2 regions of the Janthinobacterium sp. NKUCC06_STL genome follow, and region 1 is predicted to be linked to the other one. Evidence: predicted binding sites of a transcription regulator. Region 1 holds the regulator's gene; the other holds the start of a gene.
What was found. The regulator FliA, encoded in region 1, starts transcription of late flagellar genes. The targets are predictions, from matches to a motif close to CTAAAGTTTNNNNNNNNNNNGCCGNTA.
Positions count from the first base shown of each region.

Region 2: a site for FliA is predicted at 3,010-3,036, ahead of KO539_RS19170 (DUF5610 domain-containing protein). Genes of this name have one in related genera too.

Region 1 is NZ_JAHKQY010000001.1:1,028,667-1,036,366, reverse strand. It holds gene flhB (flagellar biosynthesis protein FlhB) at 1-66, shown strand, start outside; gene flhA (flagellar biosynthesis protein FlhA) at 63-2,159, shown strand; gene flhF (flagellar biosynthesis protein FlhF) at 2,431-3,759, shown strand; gene KO539_RS04690 (antiactivator of flagellar biosynthesis FleN protein) at 3,752-4,615, shown strand; gene KO539_RS04685 (RNA polymerase sigma factor FliA) at 4,661-5,392, shown strand; gene KO539_RS04680 (flagellar motor protein) at 5,374-6,120, shown strand; gene motD (flagellar motor protein MotD) at 6,126-6,902, shown strand; gene KO539_RS04670 (translation initiation factor Sui1) at 6,952-7,314, shown strand; gene KO539_RS04665 (hypothetical protein) at 7,358-7,700, shown strand, end outside.
Region 2 is NZ_JAHKQY010000006.1:66,806-74,505, forward strand. It holds gene KO539_RS19155 (DUF1345 domain-containing protein) at 1-427, shown strand, start outside; gene KO539_RS19160 (HPF/RaiA family ribosome-associated protein) at 618-995, shown strand; gene KO539_RS19165 (GGDEF domain-containing protein) at 1,258-2,223, shown strand; gene KO539_RS19170 (DUF5610 domain-containing protein) at 2,330-2,938, opposite strand; gene sbcB (exodeoxyribonuclease I) at 3,086-4,534, shown strand; gene pyrF (orotidine-5'-phosphate decarboxylase) at 4,668-5,492, opposite strand; gene KO539_RS19185 (LemA family protein) at 5,650-6,264, shown strand; gene KO539_RS19190 (YgcG family protein) at 6,266-7,102, shown strand; gene KO539_RS19195 (TPM domain-containing protein) at 7,102-7,623, shown strand; gene KO539_RS19200 (SDR family NAD(P)-dependent oxidoreductase) at 7,695-7,700, shown strand, end outside.

The sequences.
Region 1 (7,700 bases):
GACCCGCACAATCCCGCATCGCAGACACCGCCCGCAGCAGACAAGAATAAAGGAAGTACACCATGAACGGCCTGAGAATGCCAGCCTGGCTCAGTGGAATGGGTGGCAACGCCAGCAAGGGCATCGCCGCGCCTATCATCATCATCATGCTGCTGGCGATGATGGTGCTGCCGCTGCCGGCCTTCATCCTCGACATCTTCTTCAGTTTTAATATCGCGCTGTCCATCATCGTGCTGTTGACGGCGCTGTACACGGTCAAGCCGCTCGACTTCATGGCGTTCCCGACCATTTTGCTCGTGTCGACCATGCTGCGCCTGTCGCTGAACGTGGCGTCCACGCGCGTGGTGCTGACGGAAGGCCATACGGGCGCCGACGCGGCCGGTAAAGTGATTGAAGCGTTCGGCCACTTCTTGATCGGCGGCAACTACACGGTCGGTATCGTGGTCTTCATTATTTTGACGATCATCAACTTTACCGTGGTGACCAAGGGTGCGGGCCGTATCGCCGAGGTGGGCGCCCGCTTCGCGCTGGACGCGATGCCCGGTAAACAGATGGCCATCGACGCCGACCTGAACGCGGGCTTGATCGGCGAAGACGAAGCGCGCCGCCGCCGCACGGAAGTGGCGCAGGAAGCGGAATTCTATGGCGCCATGGACGGCGCCAGCAAATACGTGCGCGGCGACGCCATCGCCGGCATCATGGTGACCGTCATCAACATCGTCGGCGGCTTGCTGGTGGGCTTGCTGCAGCACGACATGGGCTTTGCCGATGCGCTCAAGAACTACACCCTGCTGGCCATCGGTGACGGCCTGGTGGCGCAGATTCCTTCGCTGATCATTTCCACGGCGGCCGGTATCGTCGTCTCGCGCGTGGCCAGCGACCAGGACATCGGCACCCAGCTGGTGGGTCAATTGTTTGCGAAACCGCAAGTGTTATATATTACCGCCGGCATCATCGGCGGCATGGGCTTGATTCCCGGCATGCCGAACATGGTCTTCCTGTTGCTGGCCTCGCTGCTGGCCGGCTCCGCCTATCTGATCAGCAAGAAACGCACGCAGGAAAAAGAGGCGGCCGAAAAGCCGGCCGAAGCGCCGCAAGCGACCGTGGCGCCGGAGCAGGAAGAAGCCAGCTGGCAAGACATCATGCCCGTCGATACCCTGGGCCTGGAAGTGGGCTACCGTTTGATTCCCCTGGTCGACAAGACGCAGGGGGGCGAATTGCTCAAGCGCATCAAGGGCATCCGCAAGAAATTTGCCCAGGAAGTGGGCTTCCTGGCGCCGCCCGTGCACATCCGCGACAATCTGGAATTGAAGCCGTCCGCCTACCGCATCACCCTCAAGGGCGTGGAAGTGGGAGTGGGCGAAGCGTTCAACGGCCAGTTCCTAGCGATCAACCCCGGCATGGCCAGCGGCACCTTGCCGGGCCTGGCCACCAACGATCCCGCCTTCGGCTTGCCCGCCACCTGGATCGACGCCAGCTTGCGCGACCAGGCGCAATCGATGGGCTATACGGTGGTCGACGCGGGCACCGTGGTGGCCACGCACCTGAATCACCTGATTACCTCGCACGCGTCGGAACTGCTGGGCCGCGCGGAAGTCCAATCCCTGCTCGACCATCTGGGCAAGGATGCGCCACGCCTGGTGGAAGACCTAGTGCCGAAGATGCTGTCGCTGTCGACCTTGCAAAAGGTGCTGCAGAACCTGCTGGCCGAGGGCGTGCACATCCGCGACATGCGCAGCATCATCGAAACCCTGGCCGAGCATACGGTCAGTACGCAAGATCCGAACGAGCTGACGGCGCTGGTGCGCGTGGCCCTGGGCCGCGCCATCGTGCAGCAACTGTTCCCCGGCGCGGCCGAACTGTCCGTGATGACCCTCGACAGCCGCCTCGAGCGGCTGCTGATGCAAGCCATGGGCAATGGCGGCGACGGCGCCGGCATCGAGCCGGGCCTGGCCGACACCATCGCCCACCAGGCGGGTCTGGCCGCGCAGCAACAGGAAGCGCTGGGCCTGACGCCGGTGCTGCTGGTGCCGGCGCCGCTGCGGGCCCTGCTGTCGCGCTTCCTGCGCCGCGCCTTGCCGCAGCTCAAGGTGCTGTCGCATGCGGAAGTGCCGGAAACCAAGACGATCCGCGTCACGGCGCTGGTGGGCGCGCAATAAAGCAAACCCAAGCGAAGGGCCGGGGTCGAACCCTCAGGGTTCGACCCCAGTTGTTGCTTTTGGTCAAATAAACATCAATTTCCTCCCGGCAAACTGAATAACGGGTACTTTCCCGTCCTGTTCCTTCGATCATTTCCTGCAAGCATCGCTAATAATGGAAACTGTCCGGGTGATCTGTGTCCATGTGGAAGACAGCACTCAAGCAACAGGAGTCGACGATGGTCACACAGTTCAGCCAATATTGCGCCACCCCCGCCCTGGGAGGCCGGTCATGAATGTGAAGAAATTTACGGGCGCCTCGTCGCGCGATGCGCTGCGCAAGGTGCGCGAAGCGCTGGGCCCTGACGCCGTGATCCTGTCGAACCGCCAGGCCGACGGCGTGGTGGAAATCCTCGCGCTGGCCAATGATGATGCCGCTTCGCTGGCGTCGCCGCCGGCCGCCTCCGAAATGGCCCAGCCCCGTCCTCAGTTGCAGACCCAGTTCGCCACGCCGCAGCGTCCGGCCGCTCCGGCCCAGCGCCCGGCCGCGCCACGTCCTGCCGCGCCGCGCCAGGCTGCCTCCGAGCCAGTGGACATGGCCCGCATGCAGCAGATGATGGCCAGCGCGCTGGCGCACGTCAAGGAAAACGCCGCCGCCGAGATGAGCGGCATGATGAATGAAATCCGCGCCATGCGCGGCATGATGGAAACCCAGCTGGCGGAAATTTCATGGGGTTCGACGCAGCAGCGCGAGCCGCAAAAAGCCGTCGTGTTGCGCGAAATGCTGGCCGCCGGCTTCTCGGCCAGCCTGGCGCGCTACCTGATCGACAAGCTGCCGGCCGGCCTCGATGGCGCGCAAAGCATGCGCTGGATCAAGACTGTCCTGAGCCGCAACCTGAACACGGTGGCCAATGAAGACGCCATGCTGGAGCAGGGCGGCGTGTTTGCCCTGGTCGGCCCGACCGGTGTCGGCAAGACCACCAGCACGGCCAAGCTGGCCGCCCGCTGCGTGATGCGCCACGGCCCGGAAAAGCTGGCCCTGATCACCACGGATGCCTACCGTATCGGCGCGCATGAGCAATTGCGCATCTACGGCAAGATCCTCGGCGTGATGGTGCATTCGGTGAAGGACGAGGCGGACCTGCGCATCGCCCTGAAGGAATTGAAGAACAAGCACACGGTGCTGATCGATACCGTGGGCGTGAGCCAGCGCGACCAGATGGTCACGGAACAGGTGGCCATGCTGTCGGGCGCCGGCGCCGACGTGAAACGTTTGTTGTGCCTCAATTCCACGGCGACGCAGGAAACGTTGAACGAAGTGGTGCGCGCCTACCAGGGTAGCGGCCTGGCCGGCTGCATCATGACCAAGCTCGATGAAGCGGCGTCGATCGGCAACGTGCTCGACGTGGTGATTCGCCAGAAGCTGAACCTGTTTTATGTGTCCAACGGCCAGCGCGTGCCGGAAGACCTGTACCTGGCCGACCGCGGCTACCTGATCGACCGCGCATTCAAGCTCAAGCGCGACTCGGCGGCGACGCAGTTTTCCGATGCCGAACTGCCGCTGCTGATGGCGCAGGCGGCCGCCCGCAACAATGAAGCGCGCGGGGTGCACCTTGGCTAATTTCGATTTCGATCAGGCCGAAGGCTTGCGCCGCATGCTGGCCGGCCCGCAGCCGCGCGTCATGACGTTCCTGTCGGCCACGCCGCAGGACGACAAGGGCGCCATGCTGGTCAACCTGGGCGCTTCGCTCGCCTACGGCGGCAATGACGTGCTGCTGCTCGACGCCAGCGGCGGCAGCGATGGCGTGGCCGCGCGCCTGGGCCTGGCGCACGGCGCCAGCCTGCGCGACGTGGCGCGCCAGCAGTGCGGCTTGAACCAGGTCATCCACCAGGTGCCGCAAGGCTTCGGCGTGGCCAGCCTGGGCGCGCGCAACCACCTGATGGACAGCATGGACTATGCGGGCGAGGACGAACTGCGCCGCCTGGGCAAGACTTTCGAGGTGCTGGCGCGCCAGAGCGGCATCGTGCTGGTTGACGGCGTCATGGCCGACGAGGGTGCATGCTTCCCCGTGCCCTTGATGGCCTCGTCCGATATCGTCGTGCAAGTCTCTACCAGCGCCACCTCGATCAAGGCGGCGTACTGCCTGATCAAGCGCCTGAGCCAGGAACTGGGACGCCGTCCCTTCGGCATTCTCGTCACCGGCGCTTCCGAATCCGAAGCAAAAGTGGTATACGATAATATGGCGCAGGCGGCGAGCCGCTACCTGGCCGTGAAGCTGACCTCGATGGGTTCGGTGCCTGCCGATGAATATCTGCACCGTGCGGCGCGCCTGGGCCGCAGCGTGGTCGATGCGTTTCCGCTGGCGGGCGCGTCGGTGGCGTTTCGCGGACTGGCGGAGCGGCTGGCCCGTTCGGCGGCGCCGGTGCTGGGCGGCACCTTGTACCAGACGGGGAGCCCGCACCAGTTCAGCGCCTGAAGCCAACCGTAGCACCAGATAAGATGAGAAAACAATAAGCAGCCTATGTACACGGTCAAAGGGAAATCGAACAAGGACTATTTGCTGACGGAGCATATTCCGCTGGTGAAGCGTCTGGCGCACCATATGAAGGCGAAATTGCCGCCTTCGGTCGAGGTCGATGACCTGATCCAGGCTGGCATGATCGGCCTGCTCGATGCCATCAGCCGCTATGAAGAGACGCATGGCGCGCAGTTCGAGACGTATGCCGTGCTGCGCATCCGCGGCGCCATGCTCGACGAATTGCGCACCAGCGACTGGCTGCCGCGCAGCATGCGCCAGAACATGCGCAAGATCGAAGAGGCGATGAGCACCTTGCAGCAGCGCCTCGGCCACCCGCCGACGGAGTCGGAAGTGGCGAAACTGCTCAAGATGTCGCTGGCCGACTACCAGGAAATGCTGGGCGACGGCGGCGGCCACCAGCTCGTGTACTACGAAGACTTTCATGACCCGGACGGCAATGACAGCTTCCTCGACCGCCATTGCGTGGACGAGGACAGCGACCCCTTGCGTTCCCTGCTCGATACCGATTTCCGGCAATCCGTGATCGATGCCATCGACGCGCTGCCGCCACGCGAGAAAATACTCATGGGCCTGTATTACGAAGAAGAGCTGAACCTGAAGGAGATCGGCGCGGTGATGGGCGTATCCGAATCGCGCGTCTCGCAGCTGCATACCCAGGCCGTCGCGCGCCTGCGCGCAACCTTGAGGGAGCTGGCGTGGACTGGTCCAGCGTAATCGGGCTGGCGCTGGCGCTGGCCGGCCTGTTGGTCGGCCAGGCGCTGGAAGGGGGCAAGATGGCCTCCCTGCTGCAGCCTGCCGCCTTCGCCATCGTGGTCATCGGCACCTTCGGCGCCGTGCTGCTGCAAACGCGGCTGCGTACTTTTGTGCGCGGCCTGGAAATGCTGCGCTGGGTCTTCCTGCCGCCCGCCGACACGCGCGCCGCGCTGGCGCGCGACATCGGACTCTGGAGTCTGACGGCGCGCCGCGACGGCCCGCTGGCGCTCGAGCGCCTGATGGAAAACACGGCCGACCGCTTCAACGCCAAGGGTTTGCGCATGATCGTCGACGGCATCGCGCCCGACAAGCTGCGCCAGCTGCTCGACGTGGAAATCTCCGCCTACGAGATGGCCGAGCGCCAGGCCGTCAAGGTGTGGGAATCGGCGGCCGGCTATTCGCCCACCATCGGCATCCTGGGCGCCGTGCTGGGCCTGATACACGTGATGGAAAACCTCACCGACCCGAGTAAATTAGGCAGCGGCATCGCCGTGGCGTTTGTCTCCACCATCTACGGCGTGGGCCTGGCCAACCTGCTGTTCCTGCCGGTGGCGAATAAACTCAAGGCCATCGTGTCGCGCCGCGTGCTGCAATATGAAATCACGGCCGCCGTGCTGTACGACATCGCCACGGGCGACCATACGCGCATCATCGAAGAGCGCGTGTCCAGCCTCTTGCACGAGCACTGACCATGATGCGGCGCGCGCGCAGGAAGTATGACGAGGAACCGGACAACCAGGACCGCTGGCTGATCTCGTATGCCGACTTCATCACCCTGCTGTTCGCCTTTTTCGTCGTGATGTACGCCATTTCGCAAGTCAACGAAGGCAAATACCGCGTCTTCCAGAATGCCATCGGCCAGGCCTTCAGCCTGGAAAAGGGCGCGCCGCCCATCATCATGGAAGCGCCGCAAGCCATTCCTTTGCCGAATCCCGCCCTGAAACGCCGCACGGAAGCCATCCGCCGCGAGCGCGAACACATGACGCGCCTGGCGCAGGACCTGACGTCGACCCTGGCGCCGCTGGTGAAGGAGGGCAAGGTGCGGGTCACGCAGACGAGCCGCGGCGTGAGCGTGGAAATCAATGCCAGCGTGCTGTTCGATCCGGGCGCGGCGCGCCTGACGACGGAGTCGGACCAGGCCCTGCGCGCCGTGGCCGTGCTGCTCAAGGACGATACGCACGACGTGCAGGTGGAAGGGCATACGGATGTCCAGCCGATCAGCAATTCGAACTTTGCCTCGAACTGGGAATTGTCGGCCGCGCGCGCCAGCGCCGTGGTGCGCCTGTTCATCGCCAGCGGCGTCAAGGCTTCGCGCCTGACGGCCGTCGGCCACGCCGACAATATTCCCGTGGCGCCCAATGAAACGGCGGAAGGGCGCGCGCGCAACCGCCGGGTCGCCGTGACGATTTTGTCGGGCATCCCCGAAACGGTGACGGAAGTGCCGACGGCGCCCGTGGCGCCAGCCAATTGAACGCCGCCGCTTGGTACAATCGCGGCATTCTCTCTTTTATCTCTTCCTCATGAAAAGCAGCTCCCTGGGCGGTCTCGTCTATTCCACCGAAACGGGCCGCATGTGTCCCGCCTGCCGCCAGCCGCTGGCGCAATGCGCGTGCAAGGCGCAAGCCAAAGCGGCGCCAATCGGCGACGGCGCGGTGCGCGTGTCGCGCCAGACCAAGGGCCGCGGCGGCAAGAGCGTCACGGTGGTAAAAGGCTTGGCGCTGGACGCCATCGCGCTGGCCCTGCTGGGCAAGCAGTTGCGCACGCAGTGCGGCTCGGGCGGCACGGTCAAGGATGGCGTGATCGAAGTGCAGGGCGACCATGTGGACACCATCCTGGCCGCGCTGGCCAAACTGGGCCACCAGGCGAAAAAGGCCGGCGGCTGAGGGTGCACAGGCGTGCGGCCCGCTGCCGCGCGCATGTGGTAACGTGCGCTTCCCATCCACGCGCATCGTCTCCATGAACGTCAAATTCACCGGCATCGCCATCGCCGCCGCCATCGCGGCCGTGCTGGCGCTCGTGTACTGGCCAGCGCCCGACGGCGGCGCGCCGGAACCTGTCGCCGTTGCCGCCAGCGCGCCGGCGGGGCGCAGCCTGGCATCGTATCTGAATATCGACGCCACCCCGGCCGCCGATGCCGCGCCCGTTGCCGTGACCCTGGCGCGGCGGCTAGAACGCCTGGGCGCCAGCGGCAAGCCGGAAGACGCGTATGCGGCCTTCAACCTGATCGACGACTGCATCGTCTTCCAGCGCGAAAGCCGCTTGCCGGGGC
Region 2 (7,700 bases), on a different contig from region 1:
CACGGTCCTGTCGGCCCTGTCCGTCGCATCCGTGATGAGCCTGGTGGCCATCGTCTCGCAACTGTCTTCGATGAAAGACATGGCGCCGGACGAGCGCGCGCTGCACTATGGCCTGACGATCCTCACCCTGGTCGGCTCGTGGTTCCTCGTCGGCACCCTGTTCTGCTTTCACTATGCCCACCTGTATTACCAGGCCGATCCCGCGCTGCGCCCGCTGAAGTTTCCCGACGACGAGCCCAATCCCGACTACTGGGATTTTCTGTATTTCGCCATCACCATCGCCGTGGCCGTGCAAACGTCGGACGTTTCCGTGCAGACGCGCACGATGCGGCAGATCGTGCTGGGGCAATCCGTGCTGAGCTTTTTCTTCAACCTGGTCGTGCTGGGGCTGTCGATCAATATCGCGGCTGGGCTCATCAATGGTTGACGGTAAATAATTTCGTGGCGGAAACTTGACCTGACTGAAGGGTTAAGCTCATCTTAATCGTGCGCACCCTCTTGAAATACTGGAAAGAGGAGTAAGATAAGTTCCATGCACAGAGGTCATGTGCATGAGGCAGCAACCAGGCCGCAGCACGCCTGAGATGGGTTTTTTTTGAATTGACAGGAGTAAGCATATGCAAATCAATATTCATACCGACAGCACCATCGCCAACACCGCTGGACTGAACGAACATGTGCAATCCGTACTTGAAAGCGCACTGAACCGCTTCCGCGACAACCTGACCCGCATCGAAGTCCACATCAGCGACACGAATGGCCCGAAAGGCGGCGCCGACGATATCCGCTGCGTCATGGAAGCACGCGTTGCCGGCTATCAACCGATTGCCGTGACCGAACAGAACGCCACCGTGCATCAATCCGTTGCCGGCGCCACCGATAAACTGAAACGCGCCATCGATAGCGCCCTGGGCCGCCTGCAAGACAGCAAGCGCCACGCCACCGGCAAGAATGCCGTGATCGATACGGCCGAAGCGGAAGAAACCGCCGAGTAATTCCCCCCCCCTGCAGGATTTTCAGAGACTGAGGCAGCCGTTCAAGGCTGCCTTTGCATATCCAGCCCCGTCTTTCGCGCGCGGCAACAACCATACTAAAACAGCAAGCATTCCCGCGTATTAACGCGGCAATGAAATAATTGTCGTATTTCTCACAGTAAGTGACATCAAGCAAGCCTTTGCCGTTACGGCCAAGGCCGCTTTACGCTATCATGAAGCTACCGGCCCCCTGTTCGCGCGCCGGCTTTTTGAAAGTGTGATTGTGGAACAGATCGGCAACTTCGGCGCTTCAGGCTGCAACATCGGCGATTTACAGCTATTTCGCGATGGGGCGGATAGCCAGACGGCCGCCATGCTGGCGCCCTGCCCCGTCATGCGCCTCGAAGCGGGCGAGGCTATTTCCGACACGCAAGGCGCCAGTCTGTACATCGTCCTGCGCGGTTCGCTGGCCGTGGCCGCCGACACCCACACGGGCATGGATGACGGCACCGTCAGCAAGGTCTTGCCCGGCGAAAGCGTGGGCGAACAATCGGTGCTCGATGAAGCGAGCAACCTGGCCGCCATTTCCGCCCTGGAAGAAACCGATTTGCTGGTGATCGACGCGGCCATCGTCTGGGAATTGATCGAACAGTCGAACGGTCTGGCGCGCAACCTGCTGCGGCTGCTGTCCTTCCGCATCCGCGCCGCCAATGCCCTGCTGCGCCGGCGGCAGAAACTGGGCGAATTCTACCGCCAGCTGTCGATGGTCGACAGCCTGACGGGCCTGTACAACCGCGCCTGGCTGACGGATCTGCTGCCTAACATGATCGTCACGGCCCACGCCAGCGGCTCGCCGCTGTCGCTGGTGATGATAGACCTCGACCATTTCAAGCGTTTCAACGACACGCACGGCCACCAGGCGGGCGACCAGGCGCTGCGCATCGCCGCGCAAGTGCTGGGCGCGGCCCTGCGGCCCACGGATTTTGCCGTGCGCTATGGCGGCGAGGAAATGATGGTGATCTTGCCCGATACCAACGAACACGTGGCCCTGCGGGTGGCCGAGCGCCTGTGCGAGCGCATGCAGCTGGCCGTCATCTTCGCCGACATGCGCAGCGCGCTGCCGCACATTACGGGTTCCTTCGGCGTGGCCAGCCTGGCGGCCGAACAGGACGACGAGGCGCTGATCGCGGCCGCCGACGCGGCGCTGTACCGCGCGAAGGCAGGCGGACGCAACCGGGTAAGCACCTGATAAAACGCCCATGGCGTCGTTGCATTGCCTCGTCGTACATTCGTACTGCCTTCGGCAACGCGCCTAGCCCTGGACATTTTCTCAGGCGCTTCCGGCGCAATATTGATCAGGCAACCTTGCTGTCGGCCGGCTTGGCGTCATCCTTCTTGCTGTGCGCGGCGATGAAATCAGCGTAGCCCTTCTGCACCAGCTCATACGTCTTGTCGATATTGCCAGCGATATCGCCACCCAGCACTTTCAAGCCTTCCAGGATATCGCGCGCTTCCTTGAAACCTTTCTCCATGCCGCCGCTGATGGTGTCCATGAACTTGGTCAGGGCCGTATCGTCGTCCATGCCGGGATTTTGCTTCTTGTAGGCGTCAAAAAAACCCGTCGACAGCGATACAATGCGGCTCGCCGTCGCTTCGGCGCTGTTATCCTGCGAGGCCGCGTTCTGGATCGCATCGTCGCCGTACTGGCTCTTCAGCGCTTCATTGATGTTGGTGATGGCCGTCTTGTACAGCAGCGCCAGCGGCTCGTTCTCGGAACCGATAGACACATTCAGCGACGCCTGCATGATGGAAGCGTTCAATTGCAGCTTGGTGCGGTCATTGACGCTCATTTCAGCGTTGATGCCGTCCTTTTGCTGGACTTTATCGTCCTTGCCGGCAACGCCCGTACTGACGGAAGTCACGGAAGGGTTGGAATTGCCGCTTGCGGCGATGGGAATTGACACGATAGACCTCCTTGAACGGACAATGTATGCCACCATGCGGGAAACGCGATGATGACCATCCTCTCGTGTAGTATCGGCAGGTTTTCAGAAAACTGTAGCAGCGGCCGCTTTTAGCGGCCCGGATAACCAATCAAGCAACGACCATCAATGACTAACCAGACCTTTCTTTGGCACGACTACGAAACCTTTGGCGCCCAGCCGCGCCGCGACCGCCCGGCCCAGTTCGCCGCCATCCGCACGGATGCCGACCTGAACGAAATCGGCGAGCCGATCATGCTGTATTGCCAGCCTGCCAATGATTTCCTGCCCGACCCGCAATCGTGCCTGATCACCGGCATCACGCCGCAGCAGTGCTTGCAGCTGGGCGTGCCCGAACACCAGTTCGCCGCCACCATCGAAGCGGCCTTTTCGGAGCCGGGCACCATCGGCGTGGGCTACAACACCATCCGTTTCGACGATGAAGTCACGCGTTTCCTGTTCTGGCGCAATCTGATCGACCCGTATGCGCGCGAATGGAAGAACCATTGCGGCCGCTGGGACATCCTCGACGTGGTGCGCATGACGCACGCGCTGCGCCCGGAAGGCATGCAATGGCCGAAGCGCGACGATGGCCAGACCAGTTTTAAGCTGGAACACTTGAGCAAGGCCAATGGCCTGGCCCACGAAGCGGCGCACGATGCGCTGTCCGACGTGCGCGCCACCATCGCCCTGGCGCGCCTGATCCGCGAAAAGCAGCCGAAACTGTTCGAATTCTGCCTGGCCCTGCACAAGAAGGACCGGGTCGCCAGCGAAATGGGCATGCACCTGGCCGCCGCCGAACGCCAGCCCTTCCTGCACGTGTCGGGCATGTTCCCCGCCGAACGGGGCTGCCTGGGCGTCGTCTGGCCGCTGGCCACGCATCCGAGCAACAAAAATGAAATCCTCGTCTGGGATTGCGCCTACGATCCGCGCGAACTGTTCGCGCTGGACGCCGACACCATCCGCACGCGTTTGTTTACACGCAAGGAAGCCATGCCGGAAGGCATGACGCGCCTGCCCGTGAAAAGCGTGCACCTGAACAAGTCGCCCATGCTGGTGGGTAATTTAAAAACCCTGTCGCCGGCCATGGCCGCGCAATGGGGCATCGATCTGGACGCGGCGAAGGTCAACGCGCAACTGGCCGCGACGGCGCCGAACATGGATGCGATCTGGGCCGAAGTGTTCCAGCGCCCGGGCGCGAACGCCGCGCTGGACGTGGATGAAGATTTGTACAACGGTTTCGTCAGCAACGACGACCGCCGCCTGCTCGAATCCCTGCGCCGCGACACGCCGGCCAAGCTGGCCACGGCCCGCCCCTCGTTTGCCGACGAGCGCCTGCAGGAACTGCTGTTCCGCTACCGCGCCCGCAATTTCCCGCAAACCCTGAGCGAAGCGGAAAGCCTGCGCTGGGAACAGCACCGCGCCGCCCGCCTGTTCGACGGCGACGCCGGCGCCCGCACCATCGAAATGCTGTTTACGGAGATCGACGTGCTGTCGGAATCGGTCGATGAGCGGGGAGAAGAGATTTTAGGCGAGCTGTACGACTACGCGGAGATGGTGGCGCCCATGCGCGACTGAAAGAGGGCGCGAGTCGGGTAGGTCGGATTAGCGGGCCGAAGGTCCGCGTAATCCGACAACATTGTTGACGTTACCGGTGTTGTCGGGTTACGGCCGCTGGCCTAACCCGACCTACATTTTTTATGGGTGTCGTTTAAACCGAACGATGCTGATTGATCGCATCGCGCGTTTCAATGGCCACACGGCGCGCCGCGTCGGCGAAGTCTTCGCCCGCTTGCGGCGTGGCGTAGATGATGGCGCGCGACGAGCTGATCATCATGCCCATGCCGTTCGCCGTCTGGCCCGCGCCGACGGTGGCGGCAATGTCTCCGCCCTGGGCGCCGATGCCGGGCACCAGCAGCGGCATGTCGCCGACGATGGCGCGCACTTGCGCCAGCTCTTCAGGGAAGGTGGCGCCGACGACAAGCGCGCACTGGCCATTCTTGTTCCATTTCTCGGCCACCAGGCGCGCCACGCGCTGATACAGCGGTTCGCCATCCGTATTCAGGAATTGCAGGTCCGAGCCGCCCGGGTTCGAGGTGCGGCACAGGATGATCACGCCGCGGTCTGCCCACGCCAGATAGGGGTCGAGCGAATCCTCGCCCATGTAGGGGTTCACGGTAACGGCGTCGGCGCCGTAGCGCTCGAACGCTTCGCGCGCGTATTGCGTGGCCGTCGCGCCGATGTCACCCCGTTTCGCATCGAGGATCAGCGGGATGTGCGGATAGTGTTCACGCGCATAGCGGCAGATGTCTTCCAGCTGCTTTTCCGCGCCCAGCGCGGCAAAATAGGCGATCTGCGGCTTGAAGGCGCAGGCCAGGTCGGCCGTGGCGTCGATGATGCGCGTGCAGAAGGTGGTGATTCCATCAGGCAGATCGCGCAGCTCGGCCGGCAGTTTCGCCAGGTCCGGGTCCAGGCCCACGCACAGCAGGGAATTATTGGCCGTCCACGCGGCGGATAATTTATTGATGAAATTCACGGCACACCTTCTCTATATTCAGTTGCAAACCCCGCATTGTAACGCGGCGCGGGGTTGCGAAGGCAGGCGGAGGCGGCGACCGGCGCTGATTAAACCGACATTGCGGGCCGTTTCAGGTATATTTGCCGCATCCCTTTTACTCGGCACGGAACCCATCATGCAAATCACCAATCAATTCACCAAATGGCTGCGCCTGGCCCTGAGCGTCACCGTCCTGGCCGGCGTCCTGACGGGCTGCGGCTACAACGACTTCCAGAGCAAGGATGAAGCCACCAAGGCCGCCTGGGGCGAAGTGGTCAACCAGTACCAGCGCCGCGCCGACCTGATCCCCAACCTGGTCAACACCGTCAAGGGCTATGCCACGCACGAGCGCGAAACCCTGGAAGCGGTGACCAAGGCGCGCGCCGCCGCCACCAGTTTCCAGATCACGCCCGAAGTGCTGAACGATCCGGCCGCGTTCGAAAAATTCCAGCAAGTGCAGGGCCAGCTGTCGTCGGCCCTGTCGCGCCTGATGGTGGTGTCCGAGAAATACCCGGATCTGAAGGCCGACACCAGCTTCCGCGACCTGCAGTCGCAGCTGGAAGGCACGGAAAACCGCATCACCGTGGCGCGCCAGCGCTACATCGTGGCCGTGCAGGATTACAACGTGCATGCGCGCAGCTTCCCGAACAACCTGACGGCCATGGTCTTCGGCTACAAGGTCAAGCCATCGTTCACGGTGGAAAATGAAAAAGCCATCTCGACCGCACCGACCGTCAACTTTGGCAAATAAGATGAAAGCCTGGTCTTATCTGGCGGCGCTGGCGACGGCGCTGCTGCTGTGGACGATGGCGCCAGCTGGCGCACAGGGCTTGCAGCCCGTGCCGCCGCTGGCGGCGCGCGTGACGGACAACGCCGGCATGCTCGACGCCAAGCAAAAGGCGGCGCTGGAAGGCGTGCTGGCCGATTACGAAGCCAAGACGGGCAGCCAGATCGCCGTGCTGCTGGTCAAGAGTACGGAACCGGAAGCCATCGAGCAATACAGCATCCGCGTGACGGATGCCTGGAAGCTGGGCCGCAAAGGCGTCGATGACGGCGTGCTGCTGATGGTGGCGAAGGACAACCCCTCGTCGCTGCGCCGCCTGCGCATCGAGGCGGGCCGCGGCGTGCAGGGCGTGCTGACGGATGCACAATCGAAACGCATCCTGCAAGACGTGATCGCGCCGCATTTCAAGCAAAACGACTATTACGGCGGCCTGGTGGCCGGCGTGGGGTCGATTGCCACCCTGCTGAACCAGGAGCAATTCCCCGCCCCGGCCCAGCAGAAGGCGCCAGCCACCGTGGAAGCGGGCGGCATGACCTTCTGGCTGCCACTGCTGTTCTTCGGCTTCCTCGTCGTGCTGACCCTGTTCCGCTCGCGCGGCGGCCCCACGCGGCTGCAGCGCGGCAGCAACTGGTCCAGCGGCGCCACCGGCGTCGTGCTGGGCAGCATCCTCAGCCAGGCGCTGAACAACCGCGGTGGTGGTGGTGGCGGCTTCGGCGGCGGCGGTGGTTTTGGCGGTGGTGGTGGCGGTGGTTTCGGTGGCGGCGGCGGCGGTTTTGACGGCGGCGGCGCCTCGGGAGATTGGTAATGACGAAACAACTGACATTCGGACAACGCTGCGGACGGGCCTTGAAACATTTGCGCGGCACGCCGGCGACGGCGCGCCAGGCGTTTCCGGAACGCACCTTGAAAGCCATCGAAACGGCGATTGCCGACGGTGAAGCGATGCACCAGGCGGAAGTGCGCCTGATCGTCGAAGCAGCCCTGGCGCCGGGCATGGCTTACCAGGGAGTGAGCAACCGCGAGCGGGCGCGCGAACTGTTCGCCCAGTATGGCGTGTGGGATACGGAAGACAACGTCGGCGTACTCATCTACATCAACCTGGCCGAGCACCAGGTCGATATCGTGGCCGACCGCAACGTGGGCCGCCGCGTCACGCCGGAGCAATGGCAAGCCGTGTGCCGCACCATGACCAAAGGGTTCAAGGACGGCAATTACCACGACAGCACCGTGGAAGCACTGGCGCAGCTGAATACCTTGCTGCAAAGCCACTTCCCTGCCAACGGCACGCGCGGCAACCAGTTGCCGAACGAGCCCATCCTCCTCTGATTCCTGCCCAGGGATTAAAATCCGCCATGGCACCGCAGCATGGCGGCGCCCCCACCCGCCGAGGAGCACACATGAAA